Regions from separate parts of the Amycolatopsis sp. NBC_01488 genome, predicted to be linked through region 1. Evidence: riboswitches for the same ligand, from Rfam matches in the RefSeq annotation. Region 1 holds a riboswitch; the other holds the start of a gene.
The links. Region 1 has a riboswitch for S-adenosylmethionine ahead of thrC (threonine synthase). Riboswitches for the same ligand answer to the same signal wherever they lie in the genome.

Region 1 (4,293 bases):
ACGGCAGTGGTCGGCGACCCGGCCGGTCCGGCGGTAGCCCGCCGGGGCGAGCCGCGCGGCCCGCCGCGCCGCTGAGCGGATCATTCGACGGCGGGGTGGGGGGCGCTCTCCTGGGTTCGGCGGCCGCGTTCGGCGGTGATCCGGCGCCGGACCCATTGGCGCCCACCCTCGTCGGCGAGGTTTTCCACGCGGGCGACCAGCTCGCGGACGGCGTCCGGGCCGTCGTAAGGCGGTGACGAATGGAGGAACAATGCGGCTTCACGCTCGATCGCGTAGCCGATCTGGCTGTGCTCCACCCAGTTCTCGTGCATGCCGAACGTGGTCCGGATGCCGGTGGCGATCAGGACGAGGGCGCCCAGCGCGGCGATGACCACCGAGTCGAGGTGCGCGGCGGCGGCCACCGGGATCGCGGCCGAGCCGACGAGGGCGACGACTTCCATGACGCCGTACCGCAGCCGGTCTCGCCGGGCGCCTCTCTTGTACCACCGCCATCTCGCGATGACCGTCACCGGCAAGGCCCGGCCGTCGCGTTCGGCGGTGACCATCCAGTGCTCGGCGAGATCGCCGGACGTGTTCTCAGCCCACTTCATACCCCGAACCTCCTGGACCGCGCCGACGCCTGGCGGGTGTCGACCTTAGCGGCCCAGGGAGCGCGGAAAGGAGGTGTTGCCGGGGCGAGCCGCGTGGCCCGCCCCGGCCAGGACATCAGTAGCCGAGCGCTTCGTTCACGGCCTTGGCGGACGCCGGCACGGTCGCCTTCGGGCCGATGTGGTTCTCGACCGCGTCGAGGGTCTTGAGGCCGTCGCCGGTGATCAGGAGGACCGTGTCGGCGTCCGGGTCGAGCTTGCCCGTCTGGACGAGCTTCTTCGCCGTCGCGACGGTGACCCCGCCCGCGGTCTCGGTGAAGATGCCTTCGGTGCGGGCCAGCAGCCGGATGCCTTCGACGACCTCTTCGTCGGTGACGTCCTCGATCGCGCCGCCGGTGCGGTTGACGATGTCGAGCACGTACGGGCCGTCGGCCGGGTTGCCGATCGCCAGCGAGCGGGCGATCGTGTCCGGCTTCACCGGCTGGACCACGTCCTGGCCGGCGCGGAACGCGGCCGACACCGGCGAGCAGCCGGTGGCCTGCGCGCCGAACACCTTGTACGGGCCGGCATCCACGAGACCGAGCTGGCCCAGCTCGCGGAAACCCTTGTCCACCTTGGTCAGCTGCGAACCGGAGGCGATCGGCACGACGATCTGCGGCGGGATGCGCCAGCCGAGCTGCTCGGCGACCTCGAAGGCCAGCGTCTTCGAGCCTTCCGAGTAGTACGGCCGGACGTTCACGTTCACGAACGCCCACTTCGGGTGCTCGCCGGCCAGCTCGGTGGCGAGGCGGTTGACGTCGTCGTAGTTGCCGTCGACGGCGATCAGGTCGCCGTCGTACACCGCGGTGGTGAGGATCTTGGCGCGCTCGAGGGTCTTCGGGATCAGCACGACCGACCGCCAGCCCGCGCGGGCCGCGGCGGCGGCCGTCGCGTTGGCCAGGTTGCCGGTCGAGGGACACGCGAGCACCTCGAACCCGAACTCGCGGGCCGCGGCCAGTGCGACGGCGACCACGCGGTCCTTGAACGAGTGCGTCGGGTTGCCGGTGTCGTCCTTGACCCACACGCGCTTGAGGCCGAGCTCCTTGGCGAGGCGGTCGGCGCGGATCAGCCGGGTCGCGCCGGGCTCGGTGTTCGGGATCTCTTCGACGTTGGACGGAACCGGGAGGAGCTTCTTGTAGCGCCAGATGTTCTTGGGGCCGGCCTCGATGTCTTCGCGGCGGACGCGGCCGAAGTCGTAGGCGACCTCGAGCGGCGAGAAGTCCTCGGCGGAGACGAATTCGGGGGCGAGCGGCTGCCGGTGGCCCTCTTCCTTCGACACCAGTTCGACGGCCGGTCCGAGATCCGGGGTCTTCGTGGCGGAGGTCGTTCCGAGGGTGGCGGTCATCGCGAGGTTCCTTTCCTCATCTGCCCCGCCGAAGCGGGCCGGAATTGGCACCGTGGTCGTCAGCTACCCCGCGATCGCGGGATGACGGGCTGTACGCCGGTTGCCGGGGCTTCGTCGGGCCGTTCCCTCTGCCCCTCTGGATGAGCGGTATTCGGTTGTCGGCGCGCGCCGATCGGCGCGCTGCCTCGAGGACACCGTACGACATGGCGCTCACGCCGTGCCATGGTGGCCGCTCGACATCACCGGAGCGGGCGCACGACAGCGCAAGTGAGAGGATTCTCCCGTGACCGCGCAAGCCACCGCCCCGGCCCCGCTGCACCTGGTCCTGGGTGAGGAAGAACTGCTGATCGAGCGCGCCGTCCGCGACACGCTCGCCGCGTCCCGCGCGATCGACGCCACGGCCGAGCTGACTCGCGTCCGGGTGTCGGATCTCACAGCCCCGGAGCTGGCCGAACTCGTCAGCCCGTCGCTGTTCAGCGAGGGCCGCGTGATCGTCCTGGAGTCGGCGCAGGACATCTCGCAGGAGCTGGCCGACGCCGTCGCGTCCTACCTGAAGGACCCCGCGGACGGCGTCGTGCTGGTCATCGTGCACACCGGTGGCGGCCGCAGCAAGGCGGGCAAGACGCTCCCGGCGGCGCTGAAGAAGGCCGGCGCCGAGGTGACGGAGTGCCCGAAGCTGACCAAGCCGGCCGAGCGCGAGCAGTTCGTGCGGCACGAGGTGCGCCGGGCAGGTGGCAAGATCGATCCGGCTGGGGTCGCGGCGTTGATCGACGCCGTGGGCTCTGACCTGCGAGAACTCTCCTCGGCGGCGACGCAGCTGGTGGCGGACGCGGGCGGGAACGTCGACGCCGAGGCGGTCCGCCGGTACCACCGCGGCCGCGCGGACGTGACCGGCTTCGCGGTCGCGGAGAAGGCGGTGAGCGGCGACCGTTCGGCGGCGCTGGAGTCGCTGCGCTGGGCCATGCAGCTGGGCGTCCCGCACGTCCTGGTCGCGGACGCACTGGCCGATGCGGTCCGCACGATCGCCCGGGTCTCGGGCGCGGGCCGCGGCAACCCGAACCAGCTGGCGGGCGAGCTGGGCATGCCGCCGTGGAAGGTCCGCAAGGCCCAGGGCCAGTCCCGCGGCTGGAACCAGGACGGCCTGGCCACGGCGATGCGCGTGGTGGCGAGGCTGAACGCCGAGGTCAAGGGTGTGGCTGCGGACCCGGGCTACGCGCTGGAGCGCGCGGTCCTGGAGGTGGCGGCCGCCAAGGGCGACCGCTGACGCCGCGGCAGGCGGAACTCGCGGTGCCTACCGCGACCGGATGCGCGACCGGATGTGTGCCCGCGAGACTTGCGGTGCCCGCCGCCACCGGATGTGTGCCCGCGAGACTTGCGGTACCCATCACTTACCGGCGCGCCCCGCGAGCGACCGCCGACCCGCAGCACCGAACCCACTGCGCGAAGCACCCGGACATGAAGAAAGCCCCGGCCGAAGCCGGGGCTTTCCCAGAAATCAACCAGCTCAGAGCGCGTTGACGCGCTTGGCCAGCGCCGACTTCTTGTTGGCGGCCTGGTTGGCGTGGATGACGCCCTTCGAGACGGCCTTGTCCAGCTTCTGGGCGGCGTCGCGCTGCAGCTCGACGGCCTTGGCCTTGTCGCCGGCCTCGGCGGCTTCGCGGACCTTGCGGATCGCGGTCTTCACCGAGGACCGGATCGCCTGGTTGCGCTGACGCGCCTTCTCGTTCGTCGTGATGCGCTTGATCTGCGACTTGATGTTGGCCATCGGGCAACTCCTGTTTCACTCGGTGAGATTCGCCGCCGCGCTGAAGTGGCCCCACTCCGGAGAGCGGGTTTCCTCCATGACGGAATGCCGCACGGGCAGCGAGCGATGACTCTAACAGCCGGGCCGCGGACGTCCGGAGCCGGGAGTACCGTGGGTGACGGCAGTGCCTAGGGTTCCGTCACCGGTCCGCGCACCCCGCTTCACCCAACCAGGATCGGCGGGCCTGGTCCGAGCGGCACCATCGGCAGGCCCGGACGGCCGGTCGTTCATCTGACGGGGCAAAAGCCTGGAGGACCCGGTTTTCGCGCGCGCGAAAACCCGAAGGGGTCCCATGAACACCACCGCCTTGTCCTTCGTCCTCATCGCGGCCGTCGTGCACGCCGCGTGGAACCTCGCCGCCAAGCGGATCTCCTCCGGGGGCGCCCAGTTCGTCTGGCTCTACTACACGGCTTCGGCGGTGGTCCTCCTGCCGGTGACGGTCGTGCTGCTGGTCGTCGAGCCGGAACGTCCACAGTGGAGCTGGCTGGTGGCCGCGGTCGTCACGTCGGTGCTGCACA
Region 2 (4,293 bases), 1.5 Mb from region 1:
CTGGCGATGAACAAGAGCATCACGGTCGACGTCGACGGCCAGCAGCAGACCGTGCACTCCTTCGGCGACACCGTCGGCGAGGTGCTGCAAGACGCCGGCCTGTCCGTCGGCGCGCACGACTCGCTGTCCCCGTCCCCGCAGGCCGAGGTCGGCGACGGCGGCGTCATCAAGCTCGAGCGCGGCCGTCAGCTGAAGATGATCGTCGACGGCTCGGAGCACACCTCCTGGGTCCGCGCGACCCACCTCGGTGACGCGCTCGGCCAGCTCGGCATGGCGGGCGTGGACAAGCCCGGCACGTGGATGTCGATGCCGAAGGACGGCGAGCTGCCCCTGCAGGGCGCCACCGTCGAGATCAAGACCCTCAAGAACATCACGCTCTACGACGGCGCGAACGAGCCGAAGAAGGTCACCACCACCGCGGTCACCACGAAGGAGTTCCTGGGCGAGTACAAGCTCACCCTGGGCCCGGAGGACGCCGCCGAGGGTGGCCTGGACGTCAAGCTGGTCGACGGCGCCGAGGTGCACATCAGCCGCACCGGCGTCTCGACGGTCGTCCAGAAGGAGTCCATCGACCCGCCCGAGCAGAAGGTCGACGACCCGGACCTCGCCAAGGGCAAGACCTCGGTCGAGGACCCCGGCACGCCCGGCGAGAAGATGGTGACCTACAAGGTCACGCAGAAGAACGGCAAAGAGGTCTCCCGCGAGAGCGTCTCCGAGCAGGTCATCACCCCGCCGAAGCCGAAGATCATCCACGTCGGCACCAAGCAGGCCCCGACGCCGGACATCGGCGACGGCTCCGCGTGGGACCGCATCGCGAAGTGCGAGTCGGGCGGCAACTGGGCCATCAACACGGGCAACGGCTACTACGGCGGCCTCCAGTTCGACAAGCGCACGTGGGACGCCTACGGCGGCGACGAGTACGCGGCGCTCCCGAACCAGGCCTCGCGCGAGCAGCAGATCGCGATCGCGGAGAAGGTCAAGGCCGCACGCGGCGGCAGCTACAGCGCCTGGCCGGTCTGCGGCGCCAAGGCCTGAGTCTTCCTTCGAAACGGCCCCCGTCCCAGGTGGACGGGGGCCGTTTCGCGTGCGCCAAGGGGCATCACCCGTGTCCCGAGAGGCATCACCCGTGATCAGCGGGGCATCACTCGTGATCAGGCGGGCATCACGCCGATGCCCCTCCAATCACGCGTGATGCCTCCCCAATCACGCGTGATGCCCCTCCAATCACGTGAGATGCCCGGCTGATCACGCGAGTTCCGCCTTCAATCACGCGAGTTCCGTCCCTGATCACGCGAGTTCGGCCTCCGGTCACGCGAGTTCCGTCCCGGATCACGCGAAATCCGCTTCCGGGTGCGTGAGCCGGCTCTGTGGGGACGTGAGCCGACCGTCCGGGGGCAGGGGACGACCGCCTGGGTAGGCTCGTCCGGTGGTTGAACTGCTGGGACCGGCCGAGATCCGGGGGCTGGCGGCCGAACTCGACGTGCGGCCGACCAAGAAGCTCGGGCAGAACTTCGTGCACGATCCCAACACCGTCCGGCGGATCGTGGAGCTGGCGAACGTCGGCCCGGACGACGTCGTCCTCGAGGTCGGGCCCGGGCTCGGGTCGCTGACCCTGGGGCTGCTCGCCACCGGCGCGCACGTCGTCGCCGTCGAAATCGATCCCAAGCTCGCCGCCCGGCTGCCCGGGACCGTCGCCGAGCGTGGGGCCGAGGCCGCCGGGCGCCTCACCGTCGTCGGTGCCGACGCGCTGCGCGTCACCCGTGACCAGCTGCCCGAGCCGACCGCGCTCGTCGCGAACCTGCCCTACAACGTCGCCGTCCCGGTCGTGCTGCACCTGCTCGCCGAGCTGCCGTCCCTCCACTCCGGCCTCGTCATGGTCCAGACCGAGGTCGCCGACCGGATGGCGGCCGGCCCCGGCAGCCGGATCTACGGCGTGCCCAGCGTCAAGCTCGCCTACTACGGCCCGGCGCGCAAGGTCGCCGCCGTGCCGCGCTCGGTGTTCTGGCCGGTGCCGAACGTCGACTCCGCGCTCGTCGCCTTCGAACGCGGTGACGCTCCGGCGTCGGACGACCGCGATCGGCTCTTCGGCCTGGTCGACGCCGCTTTCTCACAGCGCAGGAAGACGCTCCGCGCCGCGCTCGCGGGCTGGGCGGGCTCGGCCGAGCGGGCCGGGGAGCTGCTCACGGCGGCCGGGATCGACCCGAAGACCCGCGGTGAGCAGCTCGATGTGCACGACTTCGCCCGGCTCGCCGCTGTCCGTTAGCAAGTCCACAGTGGAAGTGAAAGCGGTCCGGCGAAAATACCCCTCCTGGCGTGCCGTCTCGCGATTCGGACACCGCCACTCGTGTGATCTGGGCCGATGCGCTTGCTTTCGCTCCTCGGGATCGGTTTTACTCAGTACGTCCATCCCGAGCGACTGAGAGACCTGGCTCGCCGAAGTCGCAGCAACCACCCCCCACGGGGCAGGTGCTACCGCCAGGACCGATGGAGGCCGTTTCCGATGAAGAGGGTAGCCCGCCCCCTGCTCCTGACCAAGCGTCGCGTCGTCGACGAAGGCCGCCGCTCCGTGACCGCATGTCGACGCTCCCACTGAGCTTGTCGTAGCCGGTCCACCTCTTCTTCACGCACCGTCCTCTCAGGACGGACTTCGCTTGCGGCCGGGTGCCGCGCGTCGCGCGCACCCCGTTTTCTGGAGCCTTCGTGATCACCGTCGAAAACCTGTCCAAAACCTTTGCCACCAACGGAAATTCGGTTCTCGCTCTGCGCGACGTGAGCGTCGACGTCCAGGCGGGCTCGCTGTTCGGCGTGGTCGGCCCGACCGGGTCCGGCAAGTCCGTCCTCGCCCGCTGCATCGCGCTGCAGGAGCGCCCCGACCGCGGCGTCGTCCGTCTCGACGGCCTCAACACCGGCACGCTCGACGGCCGCCGGCTCCGGGAGATCCGTCGCCAGCTGGGCGTCGTCTCGACGAAGCCGACGCTGATCGCCGAGCGGACGATCGCCGGCAACATCGCCTCCCCGCTCGAGCAGCTCGGCATCGACGGCCCGCAGCGCCGCAGCCGGGTCGGTTCGCTGCTCGACCTCGTCGGCCTGACCCAGCGCGCGACCCAGCGTCCCGGCGAGCTGTCCGAGGGGCAGCTCCGCCGCGTCGCGGTCGCCAAGGCGCTGGCCGCGGCCCCCGCCGTCCTGCTCGCCGACGACCCGACCGCCGGCATCGACCCGGAGGAGGCCGGCGCGGTGCTCACCGTGCTCGACCGCGCCCGCTCCGAGCTGGGCACCACCGTCGTGGTCACGACGCCGGACGCCAGTGTGGTCCGCCGGGTCTGCGACGACGTCGCGGTGCTCGAAGACGGCACGGTCGTCGAGCGCGGCAGCGTCCTCGACCTGATCTCGAACCCGGCCAGCCGCACCGCGCAGGCGCTGCTGCCGGCCATCGAGACCACCCGCGCGCAGTCGGCGCGCTACGACCGCTCGGTCGACGTCGTGCTGGTCGGCTTCGCGTCGGTCGGTGCGCTGCTGCCCGAGGCCGCGGGCCGGTTCGACGTCGAGTTCGCCACCATCGGCGGCGGCCTGACCCGCATCGGCGACACCCCGGTCGGCCGGTTCCGCCTCGGCGTCCGCGGCGAGCGGGCGGACGCGGCGCTGGCGTGGGTCGCCGAGCGCGGTGGCCACGTGACGCACACCGCGCGCGGCCCCCAGGGCGTCGCGGCCTGATCGAACGCTCGAGAACGCCCCGATGCGCACGTCGCATCGGGGCGTTTTCGCGGGCACGTAGGCTGGTCGGGTGCTCGCCGTAGTTCCGCCTCCAGTCACCGTCCGGGTCCCGGCCAAGGTCAATCTGCACCTGGCGGTCGACGACCTGCGCGAAGACGGTTACCACGAGCTGGTGACCGTGTTCCAGGCCCTGTCGCTGACTGACGAGGTGACCGTCGCGGTCACCGAAGAACCGGGCCTGGAGATCTACGGCGAAGGCGAGGGGTCGGTCCCGACCGGCCCCGAAAACCTGGCCTGGCGCGCGGTCGAAGCGCTTTCCGCGCACGTCGGGCGCACCGGTGAGCCGAAGGTCCGCGTGGTGCTGCGCAAGGGCATCCCGGTCGCGGGCGGCCTGGCGGGCGGCAGCGCCGACGCGGCGGCGACCCTGGTCGGGCTGGCTTCACTGTGGAACCTCGACGTCACGCGCGACGAACTGGCCGAGATCGCCGCCGGGCTGGGCAGCGACGTCCCGTTCGCGCTCTACGGCGGCACCGCGCTGGGTACCGGGCGCGGTGAGCGGCTCGTCCCGGTGCTGTCGCGGCA

Region 2: linked by a shared signal. The riboswitch ahead of OG738_RS17130 (methionine ABC transporter ATP-binding protein) and the one ahead of thrC (threonine synthase) in region 1 are both predicted to bind S-adenosylmethionine.

What each region holds. Positions count from the first base shown of each region.
Region 1 covers NZ_CP109434.1:5,006,569-5,010,861, forward strand. The annotation lists gene OG738_RS24145 (ComEC/Rec2 family competence protein) at 1-75, shown strand, start outside; gene OG738_RS24150 (DUF4231 domain-containing protein) at 81-590, opposite strand; gene thrC (threonine synthase) at 706-1,971, opposite strand; SAM riboswitch class I at 1,985-2,118, opposite strand; gene holA (DNA polymerase III subunit delta) at 2,255-3,235, shown strand; gene rpsT (30S ribosomal protein S20) at 3,476-3,736, opposite strand; gene OG738_RS24170 (DMT family transporter) at 4,068-4,293, shown strand, end outside.
Region 2 covers NZ_CP109434.1:3,511,117-3,515,409, forward strand. The annotation lists gene OG738_RS17120 (transglycosylase family protein) at 1-1,035, shown strand, start outside; gene rsmA (16S rRNA (adenine(1518)-N(6)/adenine(1519)-N(6))-dimethyltransferase RsmA) at 1,427-2,263, shown strand; SAM riboswitch class I at 2,401-2,491, shown strand; gene OG738_RS17130 (methionine ABC transporter ATP-binding protein) at 2,701-3,711, shown strand; gene OG738_RS17135 (4-(cytidine 5'-diphospho)-2-C-methyl-D-erythritol kinase) at 3,782-4,293, shown strand, end outside.